DNA from 3 places in the Paenibacillus sp. FSL L8-0436 genome. Region 3 is predicted to be linked to each of the others. Evidence: riboswitches for the same ligand, from Rfam matches in the RefSeq annotation. Region 3 holds a riboswitch; each other region holds the start of a gene.
The links. Region 3 has a riboswitch for cyclic di-AMP ahead of NSS79_RS00510 (C40 family peptidase). Riboswitches for the same ligand answer to the same signal wherever they lie in the genome.
Positions count from the first base shown of each region.

Region 1: it holds a riboswitch for cyclic di-AMP, as region 3 does, so the genes downstream of both, NSS79_RS02865 (hypothetical protein) here and NSS79_RS00510 (C40 family peptidase) in region 3, are expected to answer to the same signal.
Region 2: it holds a riboswitch for cyclic di-AMP, as region 3 does, so the genes downstream of both, NSS79_RS18590 (APC family permease) here and NSS79_RS00510 (C40 family peptidase) in region 3, are expected to answer to the same signal.

Region 1 is NZ_CP151955.1:601,561-609,325, forward strand. Features, by position in the region: gene NSS79_RS02835 (transposase) at 1-361, opposite strand, end outside; gene NSS79_RS02840 (hypothetical protein) at 556-1,122, shown strand; gene NSS79_RS02845 (hypothetical protein) at 1,141-1,773, shown strand; gene NSS79_RS02850 (hypothetical protein) at 2,041-2,172, shown strand; gene NSS79_RS02855 (hypothetical protein) at 2,252-2,440, shown strand; gene NSS79_RS02860 (hypothetical protein) at 2,518-2,970, opposite strand; gene NSS79_RS02865 (hypothetical protein) at 2,999-3,508, opposite strand; cyclic di-AMP (ydaO/yuaA leader) riboswitch at 3,633-3,845, opposite strand; cyclic di-AMP (ydaO/yuaA leader) riboswitch at 4,267-4,455, shown strand; gene NSS79_RS02870 (hypothetical protein) at 4,562-4,978, shown strand; gene NSS79_RS02875 (glutaredoxin family protein) at 5,076-5,318, opposite strand; gene ytxJ (bacillithiol system redox-active protein YtxJ) at 5,315-5,641, opposite strand; gene NSS79_RS02885 (SDR family NAD(P)-dependent oxidoreductase) at 5,838-6,560, shown strand; gene NSS79_RS02890 (ThuA domain-containing protein) at 6,600-7,235, shown strand; gene NSS79_RS02895 (spore germination protein) at 7,372-7,765, shown strand, end outside.
Region 2 is NZ_CP151955.1:4,095,165-4,102,929, forward strand. Features, by position in the region: gene NSS79_RS18570 (ABC transporter ATP-binding protein) at 1-520, opposite strand, end outside; gene NSS79_RS18575 (iron ABC transporter permease) at 638-1,672, opposite strand; gene NSS79_RS18580 (iron ABC transporter permease) at 1,669-2,730, opposite strand; gene NSS79_RS18585 (iron-hydroxamate ABC transporter substrate-binding protein) at 2,956-3,984, opposite strand; gene NSS79_RS18590 (APC family permease) at 4,159-5,976, opposite strand; cyclic di-AMP (ydaO/yuaA leader) riboswitch at 6,102-6,261, opposite strand; gene NSS79_RS18595 (disulfide oxidoreductase) at 6,489-6,920, opposite strand; gene NSS79_RS18600 (thioredoxin domain-containing protein) at 6,920-7,648, opposite strand; gene NSS79_RS18605 (ATP-binding protein) at 7,756-7,765, opposite strand, start outside.
Region 3 is NZ_CP151955.1:99,964-107,728, forward strand. Features, by position in the region: gene rluF (23S rRNA pseudouridine(2604) synthase RluF) at 1-339, shown strand, start outside; gene motB (flagellar motor protein MotB) at 431-1,246, opposite strand; gene motA (flagellar motor stator protein MotA) at 1,230-2,030, opposite strand; gene NSS79_RS00485 (hypothetical protein) at 2,235-2,528, shown strand; gene NSS79_RS00490 (4a-hydroxytetrahydrobiopterin dehydratase) at 2,766-3,053, shown strand; gene NSS79_RS00495 (cytochrome c) at 3,157-3,513, opposite strand; gene NSS79_RS00500 (GNAT family N-acetyltransferase) at 3,620-4,126, opposite strand; gene NSS79_RS00505 (C40 family peptidase) at 4,389-4,838, opposite strand; cyclic di-AMP (ydaO/yuaA leader) riboswitch at 4,886-5,028, opposite strand; gene NSS79_RS00510 (C40 family peptidase) at 5,414-5,842, opposite strand; cyclic di-AMP (ydaO/yuaA leader) riboswitch at 5,900-6,038, opposite strand; gene NSS79_RS00515 (hypothetical protein) at 6,262-7,089, opposite strand; gene NSS79_RS00520 (M1 family metallopeptidase) at 7,101-7,765, opposite strand, start outside.

The sequences.
Region 1 (7,765 bases), 500 kb from region 3:
GATCCTCAAACAACTGCTTTGCAAGGCTTTTGCGAGTCAACTCGGCAAAGACTCGGCTTAACGTGGAAATCGAAGGGGCGGGGAGATCCAGCCGAAGTCCACATTGGTAACGGAAACGAAGGTCAAACTCCAGTCTGCGCGCTAGGCCGGTGAACGTATCGATGTTCTCTAAGGGAGCCGCGAGTAACGCGCGAAGAATGCCTTGCCGACAGTGTCCATCCGCTCCTCGGGGTGAAGGATTCCTCAATTCTCTCGCATAAGGACGCAGGTCAAGTGCGCTGAAAAAGATGGGCAGACGTTCTTTGGAATCAATTTTTTGAAGCTCCTCAAAGGAAAATAGACTTTCTTGGAGAATATACATAGTGACTTCACTCCCTTGGGTTTTCTCGTTTGGTCACTTGAAAACTTCTCCAAGTTGGGGTGAAGTCCTTTTTTATGCTTGAAATTGCTTTGTGTAACAAGGGTTTAGATTAATGCAAAATGCTCGAATAAGAAGTGTTAGTTAATTAATAGAAATAAATTCCTTTAAAAAATTATACAGGTGGTGTTTTTTAAATGAAGAAAACAAGATTAGTAGGCGCTTTACTATCCGTTTTTATTTTGGCTATAAGCATTCCAACTAGTGCATTTGCTGATTTTTTTGCAGGCGGACGTTCTTCTGCAAAGTTTAATGCCTATTACGATTCTTCCGTAGTAACATATGGATATGAAGGAATATATGATACGGCAAGAGCAAGTTGGGGGGGGATTTCTTCTAATGTTGCCATTGGGAAAACCACCTCATCGAGTGGCTTGCCAGACAAATATTATGTTGGCTTTTCAGCTGATCCTACTTTTCTTGGATTATCTTCTTATTACGATGCAAATGGAAATCCCGTAAATAATAATGTACCAAGAGCATTTACGACCTTCGCAAGCTATAATAATAATTTAATTGTATATGAATCTCCTGGTTCATCAGCAGTAAGAATTTCAAATGCAATTCATGAACTTGGTCATACCTTATCTTTGGCTCATACGACACAATCAGGTATAACCGATTCTGTAATGTTTCAAGGTGTTCAAACAATTGGCCCTCAACAGTATGACAAGAACCAACTTAAAGCAAAATGGGGAAATTAAAATTAGGGGTGATACATTGTGTTGAAGAAAAAAATTAAATTTAACAGCAAGCAGATAATTATCCTTGCTTTGATAGCATTAACTATTGCCATTATCAATACTTCAGGATTGGCAGCAAACAATAAAGCTGAAAGTACGCCCATTGAAAAAGCAGAGACAATAAATATGGATGCAAATTATATTCTATTTAATGATGTAAATCAATTAGACCAAGCTGCAGACTTAATTCTCGTTGGTAGTCCTACAATGGATTTTCCTGAAAGAGAACATATTACAACGTATTTTGGAGATGGAGCAATTCAGGACTTCTATACACTAACTGATTTGAAAATCGATAAAATTTTAAAAGGTCCTCAAGATTTTAATCTTGCAACATCGCAATCGCTTAAGATTATTGAACCAATAGGATATGCAAAACCTGAAAAAAAAGAAAATAAGATTACTCGTGAAGAATATTCTGAACTAGAAAAAGGGGAGAAATATATTATATTTTTGATGCAAAATGACCAAGGTCAGTACGTTGTAATTAACGTGAACAACGGTAAATTCAACCTTAATGAGACAGAAGTTTCTTTTGCTTCGGATTCAGAGAATGTAAAACATGAAAAAATTAAGAAGGAGGTTTTTTCGAAATATAAAATAAAAGAATAATGATTTATTTATGATACCAAATAATAATGAGCTGCATTATGCGCGCATTGAAAAGTGATCATAGGTTTTAACTAAGGAAGCCGTGGTTCGGAAACTGCGGCTTCCTTTAGTTCGCCCAGCATGGGTGCTATCTTTAGAGTTCATGTCCAGAATGGTGAAGGCAATATTAGCCATTAGCTTAGACAAGGGTTTCCACCGTGAACTGAGTCAGTACCTTTAAGCTGGTGCGGATACTTCTCGCTGGCGGATACACCAGTCTTTCAAACGATAGATAGATGGTTTCGAAGGAAGCTGCAAATGTGCCTTTGGAAGCACTGGAAGAACCCACGAATCAAAGCTGTTGACTATGATGCCTCTGTTTGCGTTCTAAGGCTTGTTTCTATACGTCTCTACATATAGAGAATGGAGAGTTCAGGATCCTGCTGGTTAAATGAAGGGTTATAGTGTACCTTATTTAATAAGATAAGGAGTGGTAATCTTGAAAAAAAACAATCAAATCCCCGCGATCCTCGCAGCTTCAATTCTGCTGATTCTGCTCAGCAGCATGCTTAAGCCGGAGGGCTCTACCCTGCTGGGTGTGCTGCAGACGTTAATGCTCGGAGTGGGCTTGCTGGGCTGCTGTACAGCGGCCTGGAGATTCGCCAAAGGCGGCAAGGGCAAGAGCTGAGTATAAATAGAAAAGGCCGCAGCACTATGCTGCGGCTTTTTCATGCGCTTTGACAAGTTGCTATATTCCATACGCAGCTATACAACAAACAAGTTTGCTTCAGGCCGCAACGTTTCCAACCGGCACATTTGCTCGCGCACATGTCTCAGCCGGGTTTTCAGCACTGGCACGCTTTGCTCAAGAATGGTGCTGATTGCCGGCAGGGGCAGCAGCATGCCGTACCATAACACCTGCACAATCTGATCCTCCCAGGCTAATCCATTGGAAACAAAGAGGCTGCACTCCTCTGCAGCCCGGGAGCATTGCTGAATGCACTCCCGGTACGCATCCAGAGAGAAAGGCTGCGGGATGAAATCATCATGAAGGTACCGGGTATAAAGCTCAGTGAAGGTCTTCATCGCAGTCTTTTCAGCAACGGCACCCTCTCCCAGCAGCAGACTGGTGAGTGCATAAATATTTCCGGTGTTCTTTTGGACATATTCCGCAAACCCGCTGGCAGCTGTCCATTCCGGGGATAATGGGTCTGGCATGTCTTCACGTTCCTTCCTGAATAAGAAATTATAAGATGGAGAAATAAGCGATGGATCTGTCCATTAGCTCGGCTATGTCCGGTTCCTGCCAGCTGCCTTTATGCAGCAGGGAACTTGAAGGTTTATAGTACATCCGTCTGAAGGGGGGCGTACCGCCGGCCCCAGCTGTACGGGAATAGGGGACCATTTGCAGATGTGACGTGACGACCTTGCCTTGCAGCTTGGCTTTTAAATCCAGCAGGGCCGTTTGCACGATTTCTTGCTGACCCGGCTCCCACTGCGCACCTAGCTGCTGTACAATTTCTATGGCTTCTTCCAGCCTGTGATTGCGTATACTTCTCAGAAAGCTGCTCCATTTAATGACGTCAAAATGATCGCCTTCCGCAGACAGTATCCCCGCTCCCCAGCTGCACCCAGCCTTGCACGTAAGCTTCAGCACACCATACCGGCATTTGCCGGATGACTCCGTGGCATGATGGAATGGCCAGGGGGCATCGAATACAAACACTTCTATACGTAACAGCCTGCGCTGGTTCATTTCGTTTTCCCTCCTACCCATTTATAAGCTGCAGCCTCAGCACAAAAAACCGCAGCAGAGGAGGACCTCTGCTGCGGTTTTGGTACAGGCTTAAATACACCTGGCGCAAAAACGTGGCGGATCAAGGTTCTCTCTAGTCGCTTACGGGGTTAGCTGTCGGATTCGGACGGTGAGAGTCGCCCTACCTAATGAGACCACAGTCTCCTTCGGATTCACCCCAAGAAAGATAAGGTAATGGATAATATGAAGCTTATCCCTTCTTATCTTCCAGGTAAGGCCCTGCGGGCCTGATGGTTCCCCCGTTTCCCGCATTGCGGGAATTCAGCGTTCATATCGCATTTCATGTATTGGATTCAAACCGAATCATACTCTTTTCGCATGAGCTTTGTAAAAAGGAAAAAACATTCTTCTGAGCCGATTTTCAGGGGATTATGGCAAAAGACACGATAAGAAGTGCTAAAAGGGTATTTATCAACGATTTTCAGCTTTTTATCTCGTGTATACGACTGCTTTTGATTTAGGGTGATCAGAGCACAAAAGGCAATTTGCTCAACATCGGGTGAATAAAATCACAACGCTGTATGCTTTTTCGCAAATCGTTGATAAGCCGAGTAAATAAGAGTAATGATGAGATTGAGGCTTAAGTAAGCGCTACCTGATCTGGAATGGGTTTACTAAATGCATTATTTTGGCAGGTTTGGCGGTTTACAAGGCCGTGACCGCCAGAGTATGATTACTTCTGTTTACTACACAATCGAATACGCAGTCCGCTTAATTTCCGTTATGGAAAGCGGGGGAACCAACAATCGGCAGCCGATGTGAGAGTCGGAGCCGGTTATGGGGTGAATCCTGTGAAAGTGCGAGAGAATGCTCGCATGGATACAGGTAGGGCGACTCTCACTGCCCGAATCCGACAGCTAACCTCGTAAGCGTATTAGAGAGGATGAGCACAATGTGACCGTTAATTGGACCACAGAGGGAATTCCTTTGTGGTTTTTTGCTGTGTTCGTACGGGCAAATGAATGGAAGTCCTAGGCCGGAGGAGAGGAAGATATGGCGAATTCGGAAGAATATGTACTCATTAACGCTCCGACTAAAGCGGGGGAGCATTTTATCAAAATCTTAAAGTTCAGAGGCTACAAGATCGCAGGAATCGCCAACAATGCGGCGGAGAAGCGGCGTCTGGAGGAGCTGGGAATCGAGGTCAATCTTGTGGTGGACACACATCATCAGAATACATGGTTCCGCCCCTCTTTTCCGGTAGGAAGAGTATTTCTGTTCGAGAGCAGTGTGACCTTATGCTGCCGGTATATCCAGATGTGCCGGACCTGGACGACAAAACCAATATACGTAATTACGACTTCGATGAATCCCAGACTGGTCTATAAAGGACTTGGAGCGGATTCCGTCATCTATTCCCACAGCGGAAATGTCTCTTTTCTGGCGGATGTCTCAACGAATCCGGGATAAGGCCAAATAAAAGGGCAAATAAAAGGCATCCCCTGGACAGAGGTCCAAGGAGATGCCTTTTTCAAAATACAAATATTTATATGCCTCACGCTATGAATTATTCAGCGGTTGCTCCAATAAGCTGCTTAAGTTCGGAAACGTTGAAGCCTTTGACTGCGCGGCCTTCGTACACAGTAACAGGCACACCCATGAAGCCCAGCTTCTCGACTTCTTCCTGATACACTGTACTTGTCATAACATCACGCACCTCGAAGCTAAAGTCTTGCTCAGTCAGCCACTGTTTCACTTGATTGCAGTCGCTGCATCCTGTGGTGGAATAGACAATTACCGGCTGGCTCATTGGCTTACAGCTGCCTTGATGGCGTCCCGGGTGATTTTCCAATGGGAGGTGTTCCAGCGCACTTCGCCGTCTTCCAGCAGGAAGATCTGCGGAGATTCATGCTTGATCCCGAAATCTTCGGCAATCTGATTGGACAGCGGACGGTCTTCAATCACATGCACAATGGCAGCTGGAGTCTCGGAGCCTTGCACATAGGCTGTGAATTCCTCATTGGCCTTGGCGCTGATCGGGCAGGTAGTGCTATGCTTGAAAAGCAGTTTTTTACCTGGTTGCGCAACATATTGCTGCAGTTCTTCCAGAGTATGAAGTTGTTGGATAGACATCGGTATCTCACCTTCCTATAAGTACTTGTAACTACGATTGTAACATAGTTCAAAATTAAATCAAAAAGGAAGTTAGAGCAACTCTTTCAGTGGAATTACAGTCCCATGAAGGACGTTGAAAAAACGTGACTGCCATGCTAATGTGAGAGAGATGCCGCGTGTATCCTGAAGAATCGTAAAGGGTGTGTCCATAATCATGAAAAGGGTTGCTTTTGTTACCGGTGCTGACCGTGGTTTAGGTTTTTTTCTGGCAAGCTGGCTTCTAGAGAACAAATATTCCGTATTTGCCGGTCAGTATATGAAGGAGTCGGAATCGCTGGACGCACTGAAAAAGCAGTACCCGGACCGATTAACTCTGATCCCGCTGGATATCAGCGACCGTGAGAGTGTCAAGCAAGCGGCACGCAGCATTTCGGGCAGTACCGTTCATGTTGATATGATTATCAATAATGCCGGTATTATTCATAGAGCTGATGATGCCACGATGCTTGTTGATATGGACGATGAAGCCATGGCTCACATTTATAATGTAAACACGCTTGGTTCTTTGAGGGTCAGTAATGAATTGATGGGCCTGTTAATGCAGAGCAAGCAGAAATTGATTGTTAATATCTCCTCAGAAGCCGGAAGCATTGGCCGGAACAAACGGATTAATATGTACGGATACTGTATGTCCAAAGCGGCGCTTAATATGCAGTCCTCCCTAATACACAACCATTTGAAGGTGATGGGCGGGCAGGTTATGGTCTTTCACCCCGGCTGGCTGCAGTCCTATATGAATGGTGAGAAGGCTCTGGAGGCACCTATTTCTCCTGAAGAGTCGGCGCGTAAGATTATGAATATCGTGCAGGAGCACAAGAAATATATGGGTGAGGAGCCGGCTTATCTCGACCTGGACGGCAATGCCTGGCCCTGGTAACTATACACGAAGAGAAGCAGGAAGAGAGGCGGGAAGAACATGTCTGAAGGGAAAGCACTTGCACTTGGCAGCTACAGTGAGGTGAAATACCATCCTTTTGCCGGTGTGGATCACGAGATTAAGCGCATTCTGTCACCTGATCTGCAGGTGGAGGCTTCCGAAGATTACAGTCTCCTGAACAAAGACAACCTTGAGGGATTGAAGCTGGTTATCGCCTATACCGAATTTTCCGATCAGAAAATAGCCCCGGAGCAAAGTGCCGCTTTGCTGTCTTATGTAGCGGGGGGCGGAGGTCTGCTCGTTGTACATAACGGAATCTCCCTGCAGCGGAATCAGGAGCTGGGCGCCATGCTGGGCGCGCATTTCACCCATCATCCGGAATACACCTCCCTGCATATGAAAATACCGGAACACGGGCATCCCATTATGCAGGGGATCAGCGAATTCGTCATCGAGGACGAGCCGTACTACTTTGAAATGCATCCCTATTTTGAGACGACTGTACTGGCAGAGTACCTTCATGAAGGGGCCATGCGTCAGGCAGCCTGGTGCCATGAGTTCGGACTTGGCCGTGTAGTTTATCTGATGCCGGGGCATCATTTGCCTTCCTTCTCGGCAGAGCCGTTCCGCCAGATGATCCGCCAAGGCGGAATGTGGGCAGCGGGTCTGCTGTAACTCCTACCTTTGAATCGTTTTCGCACATCAAAACAGCTGCACGTTCCCCAAAAGGAGCATGCAGCTGTTTTTTTGATGTATGAATGTTCCAGCTTCGGTCAAAATAGGGTTACGAATAAAAAGGGGGACGCATGGAATGTGGAAGATGCTATGGGATCTTGTGCCCGGCTGGAAGGTGCTGTTTCAAGGTTTTGTCATCTTCGTCGTTCCGGTCGTCTTAACCCGCCTAATGATCTGGCTCCGAATGAAAGAGGGTAAGGCGAGCACCCGGGGAATGCGGGCTGAAGGCAAAAAGGGCGGGGGTGTTCCAAGCTCCGAAGATACGGGGGAGGCGGATCAGACCAGCATCGCTGTGCAGAATAAAAAATCCGCCGCAGCCGCACCCCTTGTTCAAAACAACGCTGGACAGGCAACTCCTTCCCTGACCTATACCGGAGAGTTCCAACATGATGTTCAGTCCTTCAGGGAGATAAGTACCGATATGTCCGACGTCAATGTCAGAGAGCTGCGCATCGGAAGCCTGGAAATCA
Region 2 (7,765 bases), 3.4 Mb from region 3:
CCATGTCAAGGAACGTGGTCGGCTCGTCAAGGAACAGGATATCTGTCTGTTGTGCCAGAGCCATGGCAATCCAGGCACGCTGGCGCTGTCCACCGGAGAGGCGGTCGATTGGACGATCATGGAACTCTTCCATCCCGGTAACGGAAATCGCATTGGCGATAATCGCGCGGTCTTCAGGAGTCATTGTGCCGAAGCCCTTCTGATGCGGGTAACGCCCGTACCCAACCAGTTCGGATACAGTCAGTCCGTCCGGAGCCGTCGGGTTTTGCGGCAGGATGGCCAGTTGACGAGCCACTTCTTTAGTAGATAGGGTATGAATTGATTTGCCGTCGAGCATAACATTGCCGCTCTTAGGTTTCATAATCCGCGCCATCGTCTTGAGAATCGTGGATTTCCCGGAGCCGTTCGCTCCTACCAGCGCTGTGATCTTCCCTGTTGGGAGAGACAGGTTCAACCCATTAACAATCGTAGTCTCCGCATAACCAATACTCAGCTGTTCTGTATTCAAACGTTCCGACATGATCTTCACTCCTTAAAAATTTTATGGAGCATGCGCTCCTTTAAGATTAACGACGCAATAAAACTGACTTTGTAAGCATTCGCTTAGTTTTATGGAGCATTTTGCCCCTTTAGTTAATCAGGCCTTTGATTTGGCCAGTAAATATAGGAAATAGGGAGCGCCGATCAGCGCAACTACAATACCTGTCGGTATTTCAGCCGGCTGCAGAATCCAGCGGCCGATAGTATCCGCGGTAAGCAGCAGCAGCGCGCCGATTAAGGCACAGGCAGGTAGCAGCACCTGATGCTTCGGTCCAACGAGCCTGCGGGCGAGATGGGGCGCAATCAGCCCCACAAAGCCTATGCCGCCGCTTACGGCGACACAGGAGCCGGACAGCGCGACTGCGGCGGCCAGCAGCAGAATGCGTTCCTTCTCCACTGGCATGCCCAGCCCCGCCGAGGTTTGGTCCCCGAGGTTAAGTACATTCAGCACCCGGGCTTTGTAGAACGCAAATGGCAGCAAAATAGCTATCCAAGGTGTCAGCGCAAGCACAAATCTCCAGTCGCCGCCCCAGATTTTACCGGCCATCCAGATCGCCACAAACTGATAATTCTGCGGATCCAGCCTTAACGACAGGATCAATTGGAAAGCATAGATGCCTGCACCTACAGCGATCCCAATAAGTATCATTCTTGTCGGCGAGAGGCCATCCTCACGCCGGAAAGACAGGAAATAAATAAGTGCAGCCGTAAGACTTGCTCCGGCCAGCGCCAGCAGCGGAAGAACAAAGATTGGAGCTGCCGAGGTTGCCGGAACAAATGAGATAAAGATAATCACCGCAAACCCGGCACCGGCATTAATTCCCAGTGTGGAAGGCTCCGCCAGCGCATTGCGCGACAAGCTTTGCAGAATGCAGCCGGAAACCGCAAACCCTGCGCCGACAAGCAGCGAGATCACTATGCGCGGCAGCCGGAAATCAAAGAGAATCAGCTTTTGCTGCTGCGTTCCCTCTCCAAAGACTGTGTGTAAGACATCCAGCGGTGATAATCGCATTAACCCGGTGTTCATACTGACAATAAAGATGACCACGATAAGAACCGCAAGTGAAGTCAATATGGCTGCTTCCCGGGTACGGCGTTGTTTCCCGGTGGGTGAGCGCAGAGCTTTGCTCATGACAGCTCCCCCTTCCGTTTACTCGCCAAGTAAATAAAGAACGGCACGCCGATCACTGCGATTAAAGCGCCTAGCGGTGTTTCATAAGGCGCGTTAATCATTCTGGCCGCAATATCAGCAAATACAATTAGTAAGCTGCCGAGCACTGCAGAGCAGGGAATAATCCAGCGGTAATCGACGCCAACCAGATAACGTGTAATATGGGGGACAATCAGCCCCACAAAAGCAATCGGTCCAACCGTCGAAACCGCGGAGCCGGCGAGAATCACTACAATAATAATCCCGGCTGTTTGCACTAGCCTGGTCCGCTGTCCAAGTCCCGCCGCTACATCGCGTCCGAGACTAAGGAGTGTAATGGATCGGGAGATCAGCAGAGATCCTATCAGAGCTGCCGCAATCCAGGGAAACAAAATACGAAGCTGTGTCCAATTCGTCCCGCCGATCCCGCCTGCCATCCAGAAGGCAATATCCTGGGACAGATGAAACAGAATCGCGATTCCCTGGCTTACCGCCAGCAGCATAGCACTTACAGCGGCGCCAGCAAGGGTCAGACGCAGCGGGGTTAAGCCGCTATGGGAGAGCGAGCCAATCCCGAACACAAGAATGGCTGCCGCTGCTGCGCCGATGAAGCAGTACAGCATAATGTAGAGAAAAGAAGCAGATGGCGCAAAAGCAAAAGCTAACGCCAATCCTGCGCCGGCACCGGCATTCAGACCCAGCAAGCCGGAATCTGCCAGCGGATTGCGGGTCATGCCCTGCATGATTGCTCCTGCGACGGCGAAACAAGCACCAACCAGCGCTCCCGCCAAAGCACGGGGAATCCGCAGTTCCCGAATAATCTGATGCTGCTGCAGATCCGGATTAAACCGGAAGACTGCCTCCCATACCGTCACCAGTCTAATATCCGCGGAACCCACCGAAACGGAAAGTGCCAGACCAAAGACGACAGCGGCAAGGCCGAAAATCAAAATAACTACCGCAGCAACCGGCCTTGTCTTCAGCGGTTGATCTCCTGACGGATTTGTACTGTTAGTTATAGAACGTGTGGATGACACCATAAGTCTTCCCCTTAATAGGATGAGTTCAATGCTCTAATGAGAACAACTATCATTCTCATTATCGCAAATATCTGAATTATGTACAAGCTTTCACAGCTCGCACTTTCACTGTGAACGATTAAGTTAATGTCCTAAAAAAAGGTGCAGGTCATTGTATCTCAAGATACAAGAACCTGCACATCCCTCCACCGTTGAAGAGTTCTCTCTACACACAGTTAAGGCTGATTATTTCACGAGAAAACTCAAGACATCATCAATGGTTTTGGAATTGGCAATGGCTCCGCTGTACAGCCAGCTGCTTGCCTCGCTAAGTTCATGAACATTTCCAGCCTTAACCGCAGGGATACCCTTCCAGATTGCTCCGTTAAGAATGTCAGAGGCTTCGGTCTTGTCACTGTTCACCAGGAAGATATGATCTGCGGTCAGTTCAGCCAATTTCTCCAGCGTGATCGGATTCCAGGTCGCTCTGGATGCCGCAGGAATTTCAGTAACCAGGTTAGGTTGCTTCAAACCCAGATCCCCGTACACTACGGCACCACTGCTGCGTGTTTCATCTACTATAAAGAAGTTCTTCGACACCAGCCACAGAATGGCGACCGAATCATCACCAATGGAGCTGCTGATTTTGGCTTTTGCATCTGCTGCTTTTTGATCGTAATCCGCAATGGCTTGTTCAGCTTCAGCGCTCTTGTTCAGGAGCTCACCGATTTTGAGCAGCGATTTGCGCCAGTCTTTGCTAATCTTGTCACCAAGGACATAAGTAGGTGCGATTTTGTTCAACTGGTCATACAGACCGTTCTGCACACTGGACTCAGACTGCACAATGTGGAAATCCGGTGCAAAGCTGGTCACAGCCTCCAGCGGAAGATCATAGCTGATGGTTGGCACATCTTTAAGATCAGCAATCAGATATTCCTGGGTTCCGTTTGTCACGGACCACTGCGCTACCGGGGTAACGCCCAGTGTTACCAGGTAGTCTTCCATATAAGAAGCAAGTACGCGCTGCGGATTAGCCGGTACCGTGACTTCATGTCCCATGGCGTCTGTCACCGTTTTCTCTGTAGCCGGTGCAGTTGTTTTCGTTGGCGCTGCCGTTGCTTCAGCAGTAGCCGTAGGTGCAGCGGTAGCTTCCGTTCCAGAATTTGCAGCATTCTCATTATTGCTATTGCCGCAAGCGGACAAGAACAAAGTCATAGCCATACATCCGATCAATGCCAGCTTCATGCTGCCTGATCTCTTATTGTTCGAAAACATTAAAAACCCCTCCTGTATTTACATGCATTAATGGTCAAAGGTGTCCGAGGCCTTCGCCTTACTTTTTAAATGATATTGATTCTCATTATCCCTGTCAACAAAATTATTCGTTCTATAAAAAAAGGTTGCCTCCGCAAGCTACGGAAACAACCTCTGCTAACCATATTTATCTGCCTATTTGTGCAAATGATAGGGCACTGTTGCTACAACTATATCTTTTTGATTCATTAGATAAGAGCGAATGAACAGGCTGGTCTGATTATGCAGGATCGCCTGCCACCAATGTTTGGTAATGAACTGTGGAATCAATACGGTAATATGGTCTGTAGTAGCGGTCTTCCACTCTACGGTATCGATAAATTTCACCAGTGGGCGGAGAATGCTGCGGTAACGGGAACGAAGCACGATCAGGCGTACACCCGGGTTCCATTCCTCCCATTTTTGCTCCATCTTGTGAATCTCCTCTTCATCAAAACCAACGTAGACTGCCACCACATTATCTGTTAACGACTTCGCGTAACTGATCGAATGCAGCACAGCGCGTGTAACACCCGCAACCGGAACAACAACGGTACTTCCTTTAATCAGCGGTTTATCCGTGGCAGGACAAATGCGAAGCTGATCAGCTATATTCATATAATGACGGTGAATGCGGTGGAATACGAACATGACAACCGGCAGGAAGATGAAGGCCATCCAGACGCTGGAAAACTTGGTGATGATAAAGATAAGCGTAATCGTCAGGGTAGTCAGCATACCAATTGTATTGACTACAAATTTATTCTGCCAGCCTTTCGGCTTCGTTTTGAACCAGTGCACCATCATGCCAAGCTGCGACAGCGTAAAAGGGATAAATACTCCGACTGCATACAGCGGAATCAGCCCTTCTGTATTTCCGTGGAAAGCAGCTACAAGCACAGCCGACAATACTCCGAGAAAGATAATACCATTAGAGAAGCCAAGACGGTCTCCCCGGACCATGAAGGCATGAGGCAAATATTTATCTTTGGCGAACATGAACGCAAGCAGCGGAAACGCCGAGTAAGCTGTATTCGCCGCCAGGAACAAGATGACGGCCGTTATCCCTTGGATGAAAAAGTACAAACCGCCCCGGCCAAACGTAGATTCGGCAATTTGCGACACGACGGTGGATTTCTCATTAGGAGTAATCCCATACCAGTACGCCAGCAGTGTAATGCCGGTGAACATCAATCCGAGGATGCCTCCCATCAGCATCAAGGTTTTGGCGGCGTTTTTTTCCGCTGGAGCTTTAAAATTCGGAATGGCATTCGACACCGCTTCTACCCCGGTGAGTGCCGAACAACCGGAACTGAAGGCTTTGAGCAATAGGAACAGGCTGACGTTGGAAACGGCGGAACCGATCTCCGGGATTTCGGCATGAGCGCCGCCTGTAATATATTTGTACACCCCGGCAATGATGAGTACAAAGATAGAGACCACGAACAGATACACCGGGATGGCAATAAATGAAGCGGACTCCGTCACCCCGCGGAGATTAATAATCGTCAAGATCAGAATGACGGAGACTGCAATAAGCACAGTATGATTATGAAGACTCGGAAAGGCCGATGTGATCGCATCCGTTCCCGCCGAAGCACTAACTGCAACCGTAAGAATGTAATCTACCAATAAAGAGCCGCCAGCCAAGAGGCCGGTAGGAACGCCCAGATTGCTTTTTGCCACGATATACGCTCCGCCGCCTTGCGGATAGGCAAAGATGGTCTGGCGATAGGAAAAAATAAGGATGGCCAGCAGGCCCAATACGGCTAATGCAATCGGCAATGAATACCAGATGGCGGTGAAGCCCGCGGCCACCAGTACAATCAGAATTTGCTCCGTTCCGTAGGCCACAGACGAGAGTGCATCGGAAGACAGAACAGCCAGTGCTTTCACCTTGGATAACTTTTCATGATCGAGTTCGTTCGACTTCATCGGACGCCCGATCAATAGTCGTTTTACCTTGCTTACCATTGTAGTAACAGTTCCTCTCTTTGTTGAGTTGAAACGGTAATACCGCGCGCCGTTTTCATTGGCAGGTTTCATAAATGCAGGCACAAAAATAAGCATACGGAAATGATCCGCATGCTTACGCATGCTCATTATCCCACCCTTGCTTACGAGGTTAGCTGGCGGATTCGGGCTGTGGTAGCCCTACGGTTCCGGTCATACTGACCTGCCTCCGATTCACCCCATTGACGTTGCCGCCAAGTTTGGTTCCCCCGTTTTTCCTTGCGGAAAATTCAGCGCATATTCAACTTCTCACAAGGACTAATAATAGTCTACAATAGCTTTTCAGTAAAGCGGTGAAAAAAATGAAAAAAGAATGAAAAAACATCCAAAAAGCTCAAATCCAAGATCGGGGATAAGTGGATCTTTCATTCTCTTTCATTATCCCAGCGTTCCGTGATTTTTGAGTGTTTTGGATGTTAATTGTGACAGAAATTAAGGAAATATTTATGCTCTAAATTCTGCAAAGCCTTTTCTTATTCTGCTGGCTCTTCTTGGCGCCCGGTCCAGAGCAAAATTGCGATTAGAGCAAAAGCAATCAACGCAAGCAGAGGTACCGTAATGAACCCTAAAAAGTTCAAATAATCCTCATTGCAGGGTACACCAATTGTGCATGGCAAGATTTTACTGAGTGCAGGGATTTTCTGCTCCGCGTAATGGTACAGGGAGATGCTCCCGCCTATCAGACATAAAGGCAGCACATAAGGAATGATGCGTTTATCTCCCCGGTACGTGGCAATTCCGAGCAGAATCAGCTGAGGATACATAAAGATACGCTGGAACCAGCATAGCCTGCAGGGTTCATAATGCAGCACTTCACTAAGATACAAGCTTCCTGCTACAGCAATTACAGAAACAAACCAGGCCAGATACAGGCAGTGGCGTCTGCAGAAGGTAGAGAATTTCATCATTTGGCATCCGCCGAATCAAGGGCGATTTGCACCTGCGAGTCGATGGCTTTGATATCAAAGGCCTTGTCTACCTTGACTCCATTAACAAATACAGTAGGAGTAGAGGTCACTTTGCTGTCTTCGGCCAGCTTCATATCTCTCTGCAGTTCACTTTCATAGGTGCGTTCCTCAATGTCTTTACGCAGGAGGTCAAAATCTATCGGCAGGTTCTCTTTCTGCGCCAGGCTTACCAGGTAATCAGCGGTCGCCCACTCTTCGCTCTCCTCGCCCTGATTAGCATAGATTGCGTCATAATAGGTCCAGAAAGCTTCACTGTTCTGATGATAGACAGACAAAGCTGCTAATGAAGCTGTTTCGGAATCCGGTCCAATAAAGGCCATATTTACGAAGTAAAAGGCTGCTTTGCCCGGAGTTACGTATTTTTCAACAAGCTGAGGTTTGATGGTACCGGTAAAATCTGAACACGCCGGACATTTATAATCCCCGAATTCGACAATTTTGACTGGAGCATCCTCTTTTCCAAGTCTATGCATCTCGCTGTAATTAAAGTCAGAGTTCCCTTTTGGAATCAGCATGATAAGAGCGACAAAGATAATGATAACGGCTGCTACTGTGCTGAAGATCAGAATTCTCGTTTTTTGCTTCTGCTTTTCCTGTTCTGCCCTGCGCTTCTCCTGCTTGCCCTGTTGGGGAGCCGCGGCACTGTTTCGTTTGTTTTTGCTCAAAGAGAGTTCCTTTCCGTCCACTCAGGACCCGGGTAATGAAAGTCATATAATTTAAAATTATATAATTAAAGTTCTCTCTTTGGCAAACTTCCATAACAAACTTCAGCTCACACCGCC
Region 3 (7,765 bases):
GAAGGCAAGCATGAGAAGGAATACGTAGTCACTGTAGACCGGCCTGTCACGCCTTCCTTCATTTCCGGGATGTCGAGTGGAGTCAAGATCCTGGGCGGCAGAACGCTGCCCTGTGAAGTGACAAGAATGACAGAGCGGGTATTCCGCATTATCCTGACTGAAGGCAAGAACCGGCAAATACGCCGCATGTGCAGCGCCTTTGGTTATGAGGTCAGAAAGCTGCAGCGCATCCGGGTCATGAATATCCGCCTTGGGACGCTGCAAACCGGGGAGTGGCGTGAGCTGTCGCCTCAGGAGAAGCAAGAGCTGGGGGAAATGCTTAACTATGAGCTGCAGTAGCCAGTAAGAAAGTGCTGCCGAAGAAAGCAAAGAGCTGTTCCAGAAGATCTCTCGCGGGATCTTTGGAACAGCTCTTTTATCTGAGTGCCTATTATTGGTTAGGGAGGGTAACGCCCTTTGGTTCAGTAACTTCTTGATATTTGCGCAGGATAGAAACTTCTACGCGGCGGTTCTTGGCCCGTCCGGCAGTTGTGTCATTTGGGGCGATTGGATGGTATTCCCCGTATCCGATAGGACTGAATTTAACGGGATTCAGATTCGGATTCAGCAGCAGAATTTTCATGAAATGTAGTGCACGGTCTACGCTGAGGTCCCAGTTAGATGAGTAGCTGCTATTGGAAATCGGAATATTATCCGTATGCCCTTGTACAAGGACGTCATAATCAGGAAATTGCTGCAGCATGTTCGAGATTGATTTGGCAAGCTGCCGGGAATCATCCTTTACGTCAGCCTGTCCTGAAGCAAACAGGGCGTTGTCGCTGATGGTAATCATCAATTGCGATTGATTCAGCTTGGTGCTGAGCAAATCGGTCAGCCCGTTCTTTTCAATATATTGATCAAACTGCTTTTTTAGTTTCTCCAGATCCTCTTGCTCTTTCGCCCGCAGCTTGGCCATGTCGGATTCGCCAGTATTCTTATCAATAACACTGTTCATTTTATCTTGTTTACCCTGATCAAGCTGGGTATTTGTCGGGGCATCGGAACGATATTCCAGAACACCGCCACCACCGCTGAGCGCAGAGCTGAAGGCGTCAGCCATGTCTTCAAATTTCTTGGCGTCTGTAGCACTCATGGCATACATAACGAGGAACAGCGCCACCAGAAGCGTCATCAGGTCGGAATAGGGTAATAGCCAGGATTCATCGGCATGCTCTTCGTGTTCTTCATGTCTAGTCTTTTTGCTCATTTGAGCCGCCTCCCTTTTCGATTAGCTTGACGCGTTCAGAAGGTGTTAGGAAGACGGAAAGCTTCTGATTGATAGCGATTGTCGATACTCCGGATTGAATAGACAGCAGACCCTCTACCATCATCAGCCGGATTTCAATTTCACGCTTGGAAATTCTTTTGAGCTTGTTGGACATAGGATGCCACATTACATAACCGGTGAAAATACCGAGCAATGTAGCAATAAAGGCTCCGGCAATTGCGTGCGCCAGAACGTCCATATCACTCATATCCGCCAGAGCGGCAATCAGCCCGATAACGGCACCCAATACCCCTAGGGTAGGAGCGTACATCCCCGCTTGTGAGAAGATCAGGGCTCCCGCTTTATGTCGATCTTCTGTAGCATGAATATCTTCCATTAACACATCGCGGACAAATTCCTGGTCGTTGCCGTCGATAATCATCCGCATACCGTTACGGAGGAAGTTATCTTCGATCTCATCGACCTTGGACTCCAGCGCCAACAGACCTTCGCGCCGGGTAATGGAAGCCCATTCCATGAACATTGTAATCAATTCAGCTTTGCTGACCATCTTCTTCTTAATAAAGAGGATCTTGAACAGCTTGGGTACATTCTTGACCTCCGATATGGGAAAGGCCACAAAGATTGAGGCAGTCGTACCAAGAAAGATAATGACATAAGCTGCCGGATTTTCCAAGCTGGTAAGCGGGGCATGCTTGAGCATCATTCCCCAGACAACTGCGATGAGACCAAATACTAAGCCTAGTAATGTTGAAATTTCCATTTATGCACCTCGTCCATGAGAATTAAGAAGTGATCCGTTCAGACCGCATATTTCATCCTTGAACAGCGGCGGGACACCCTGCACGTAACCAAATCACGTATATTCTTATTTATCGACAGCATTCCGTTTTTTGTGAAGTCATTTTTTCGGCTATAATGATAAGGTAAGTTATTATTCATCTGTGAAGAAAACGGAGTGATACACGTGGGTGTGAAACATGGAAGAGATTACAGCGAGATTCTTAGTGATTTGACAGAAGCAGTCGGACGTATTTCTGATGGGTATGTGTTTTTTGAGATGGAGCCGGATGAATGGCAGGAACTGCCGCAGGAATCCAAGCTGGAGGTATGGGAAGCGCTCGCAGAGGATCTGTTCTACGCGCTGGGCAACGAGCCTGTTATCCAGGTAGGCAGTGGTGTGGTTATCTATGACAAGGAGACGCACCGTATCAATATTTTGCTGGGTGAAGAGGATTTGGCCTCGGTTGTACTCGTTTAGAGCAGCAGAACAGCAGAGTAACGGGAGGAGGGTTTGCCCCCTGTCTGCGGCCCGTGGTAAAATTGTAGATGCCGAGTACTATTTGCCGGGATCTTAGAATACATTAAACCGAAAAAAAAAGCCTCCATCCTGGCGCATCCCTTGGACTTTACCGAAGCTGAGGGATGTTTTGTTTAAAGGATATGGGGAGCTGGGCTGTACGGACTTTACGGCTAACTTAGTAAGGGAGGAAACAAATTGCATTTTACGGAGGAAGAGCTGCGTGAGCAGGTAAGTAAGCTGGAGGGCTGGAAGCTGGAGCCGAATATGATGGTGCGCAAATATATGTTTAGTGAATATATGAAGGGTATCGCCTTTGTGGATGAGGTGGCCGCGATTTCGGAAGCCTTCGATCATCATCCGCATATTACAATTGATTACAAAACGGTAATTCTGCGCTTGTCCGCAAAAGAAGAGAGCGGGCTTGCCGCGCTAGAGTTCCGCCAGGCGCATGAATTTAACGAAGCTTTCGATAAAACGCGTTAGGCGCAGGAGAAACCGACCTATCATAGGAATGGATATAAAAATGCCCGTGCAAGGATGCTCTGAATATCCTTTGTACGGGCATTCTGTATTTTTAAGGTCAGGTTTATTTCTTCTCTGCAAGCCACATGGCGACATTCGCAATCTCTTCGGGAGCAAGCTTATCCTTGAAAGACGGCATTTGGCCGCGTCCCTTCGTAACAATGGTGTAGATTTCTTCTGCGTTATGCTGGCCGCCTTCCTGCTGCAGACTAGGGCCTAGACCGCCCTGTAGCTGATCACCGTGGCAGGTAATGCAGCTTGCCTGTACAATCGCTTCGGCGCTTGCGGCATCCAGTGTGACTTGCGGCATCGTCGGGTTATTTTCTTCGGCGACCTCTGCTTTGCCGGGTAATGTGAACAAGAGCACTACCGCAAAGGCACAGGCTGCGAAAAACAAACCGCCCATGATCCATTTCTGCATCTTCATCCGTCCCCTCCATGTAAGCTGCTTCCTACATTATATAGGATGGTGAAGCGTTATCATAGCATTTGTGTCAAAAAAGTGGACGATTTCAATACTAAAATTTTCAATTTAATGGATCGTTATGTTGTTTATCATAGACCATGCAATAAAATGGCTTATTTCCGGTTGGAGTAAGGCGTTCATAAGTATCCGTGATCGTGAAGCCGCATTTTTGGTAGGTTCGGATCGCCCGCTGGTTCCAGGTCAATACTTCCAAATCAATCTCCCGCTCGGGATAACGCTTCAGCGCGGCCTGAACGATGGCTTCCATGAAAATGTGGCCAAGACCGTGTCCGCAAAGTTCGGGGCGCATTCCAATACCCAGCCTGACGACACCCTCCATCGGAAACAACTGCGCAAAGCCGCAAAGGATGCCTTGCTCGTTGACCACGGAAACATACTGGTCTCTGCGTAGCTCTGGATCGCCAAATTCAATGCCAAGCGCCTCCATTTGGGACCAAGGCATCCATTCGTAAATATTATAAGGCGCTTTGTAATTCCATGCGGCGATGTCTTCGGCATGGCTGATCTCCATGGGGACTACATGGAATGTAACGGGGGAGCTAATCATAAGGCCACCGGCCTCCTTTCATGGGGAGCAACAGCACTGGCTATACCTAATTATATCCATAACTGGCCTGATTCGACTCAGAAATTTTCTGAAAGGCGGAAACTTGACAAAGTGGTAAAAATATTTTATAAAATGGAGGAAATTTGGGGAGATTTATGTTTTGCGGATATTGGGAGGGGTAAGTAATTTTATAGACAAAAAAAACAGGCCCCCCCTCCAGATTTCGGCAAAAATCATGGAAGAGTGCCCGTTTTACGACAACTTATTGTACGTCATCATTGTCTTGGGAATCAGAAGTAACGGATTGGTAAGCATCTGTACTCATGATCCGTTTGGCGCCAACATAGCGGTTGACGTAGTAGCTGTCACTCATCGTGCTGATGGTTACACCACGGGAGGATGAAGCATGTGCGAATTTGCCCTCACCGACATAAATGCCGACGTGGGAAACACCTTTACCGCTTGTATTATAAAATACAAGATCTCCCGCTCTCAGATCATCCCGGGAAATGGCAGTACCCATTTGGTATTGGGAACCGGATTGGTGTGGCAGATTGATACCGATCTTATCAAAAACGTACATTGTAAATCCGGAGCAATCAAAGCCGTTGGTCGATACACCGCCGGATACGTATTTACTTCCGATGGTCTTGTCGATGACTTTATCCATTTTGGAATCCGCGAAAGCGCTTCCTGCTCCGATGGTAAGCATAATGGAAAAGCTTAGTACTGCTGCTGCTAACTTCTTCTTCAAAAGTGAATACCCCTTCCAAATGCCTACGAGGTTAGCTTAAGGGTTCGGTTGAAGGTCCCCTATGACCCCTCTGTGAATAGGAGGTCAATTCACCCAAAATCGGTTCCCCCGTTTCCCTAATGGTTAGGGAACTCGGCATGACTGTTGATTAGGATTAGCTTGTTAACCAATACATGACAAAACCTTTGTAAAACCCGATTCAATAATTACAAAAATGTTACTAAAAACTCACTGCGATAATTGTAACAAAGACTTCGCCAGTTGGCAATCACTTAAAACATATTAATGCATAATATTTACGCTTTTTAAGAGTTATCTTTGCTAAAAAGGTCTTATATTTACGCGCTGAGTAAGCTTTAACTTAGATTTGTTGGGATTTTTAGTAAAAAGGTGTTTCACAGACCTCAAATACGTGTAAAAGGTAGAATAAGGAAGACAAAAAGGAAAAACCCGGAAATGATTACGGCAATAATCAGTTTCCGGATTTCTATAAGTTACAATTATTTATTAGAGGATGGAATTCCTGAGGGATGTCAATCGTAAGCGATAGCTTTGTAAGCTGTTGTGCTCATTACTCGTTTGGCTCCAACGTAGCGGTTGGCCCAGTAGGATTGACTCATTGAACTGATAGTTACACCACGGGATGAAGAAGATTGGGCGAATTTTCCGTTGCCGACATAAATGCCGACATGGGAGACTCCATTGCCAAGGGTATTGAAGAATACCAGATCGCCTGAACGGAGGTTACTCCGTGATACGGCGGTTCCAACGCTGAATTGTGCTTTGGAAGTGCGGGGCAAGGTAAGGCCAACGTTCTTAAATACATATTTGGTGAATCCAGAACAATCAAAGCCGGCAGTGCTTATGCCCCCGGTTTTATATGACGTTCCGAGTGTTTTTGTAATAACCGTATCCATTCTGGAGTCGGCGAAAGCGCTCCCTGCTCCAAGCGTGAACACCATCACCAGCCCTAATGCTGCTGCGGTGCATTTCTTCTTAAAATTATGACTTTTCAAAAGATGTACTCCTTCCAAGGCCTGCGAGGTTAGCTTAAGGATTCGGTAGAAGGTTCCCCTATGACCCCTCTAAAGCGAGATCAATTCACCCAAAATATGGTTCCCCCACTTCCCGGTGCCGGGAATTTGGCGTTTTATGCACCGAAACAGTGACGTATCGACAAGGTTAAATGTTTAAAGGCACATTCATTTACTTCAAATTAGTTTCAAAAGATTACAAAGTTGTTACTACTGGTACAGGCATCATTGTACCAGAGGATTTACAGTTTTGCAAATACCCTAAATCACGTTGTAACCAAAAGAAGAGTCCCGCCCTTTATCTGGGGCAGTGACTCTTCTATTATGCCAAGGGACTGGCGTAATTATTATGGAAATGTTTTGCTGCACCAAAGGTGATACTGCCCCGCTATGCTCCACATTTTGAACAGCGTTGAGGGAAGCGGTGAAAATTGCCGGAACAGCAGTGCGGGCAGGCCTGGACAGAAAAGTGCGGTCACTCCGGAGAGCAGCAGCAGAAGCAGGCCGCAGGCGCCGAACAGTGCAGATATACAGGTGGAAGGGAGGATTACCCTCAGGCCAACCAGCAAGGAAGAGAACATGCCTGTTCCTCCGGTGAAGCCAAACTGCATGTACAGCAGCAGAATGCGGATCAGGTAGAAGTACAGGAGCCAGGCCAGAACATAAGGAACCAGTCTCAGCAGCAGGGTATAATCGAGAATACCGCTGAGGAGAAGCCCGTACATTTTGGGGAGAAGCCAATACAGCGGTGCTGCGGCCAGAAGCCATTCCGCTAGACTGAACAGCAGTACGGGGAGTCCGTAAAGCTTCATTCCGGGAAAAAAGAACATTCCCCGCTCCCCTTTGCGCTCCTGGTGCAGCTCATGCAGCAGCCCTGCACGGATAAAGGGGGAGCATAGCAGCCGTAGCGCTGAGAGGGCCAGCAGCAACCAGAGCCAGCGCAGCACCCCGGGGTCTGTGCCGAGTGCAGTCTGTCCTTCGATGTAATACAGCAATCTGCCTACTCCGCTGCCGCCGGCGTGTGTATCGGGATAACGGAGCAGCAACGGGATGAGGGCTGACCTGACGAATCTGTACAGGAAATAGCCCCAAAGCAGCCGATAGATAAAAAGCAGAATCAGAATATAAAATTGCTCTTTCATGCTGTACCAGCCGCGGGTTATCGATCTTTTCACAATCCTTCACCTCACCAGACAAGAGTTCCGAGCAGGGTTTCAAGCAGCTTCGTTGCGCTAAGCGTCCAGCGGGAGAGCGTCTTTCGCTCCAGCTCCGCCAGTCTAAAATTGTTGATATGCTTACTCTCCAGCAGAATGGAGTGCTCCGGATCAATCTCTGCGGACAAAAGAGGCGCTTTGTAGGCTAGCTGAAAGGTGGTTTCCTTCTCTTTCCCATTCCAAAACTGCTGGACGGTATAGCCATCCAGGAAGGTGAACTTTATGGGGACGTCACCATACTGATTTCCTTTATTGCTGACCGCTACTGAGCTTTCGTAACGGGCATTGTCATCACCGCCCTCTTTTTTAGGGTCAGAGATTTTAATATGATCAATCGAAAAATCCGGAGAACCGCCGCTGTATACATATTGGTCGAAGTAGGCTTGCCAGGATTTTTTGGTCACCTTCTCCACGATTTTCTGGAAGTCAGCGGTAGAAGGATGCCGGAAGCGGAACTTACGGGTATAGGCCGCCATTAGGGTATCCATCGTCTTGGTTCCGACCTGCTGTTCGATATCCTTCAGCACCAGCTTGCCGCGGATGTACACATTTCGGGCATAGGAATCGGCAGGAGTGTATTTCCAGGTTTCCAGGTCAAGCGGCTGGGAGGATGTCACCAGGCTGGCCTGCAGGACAT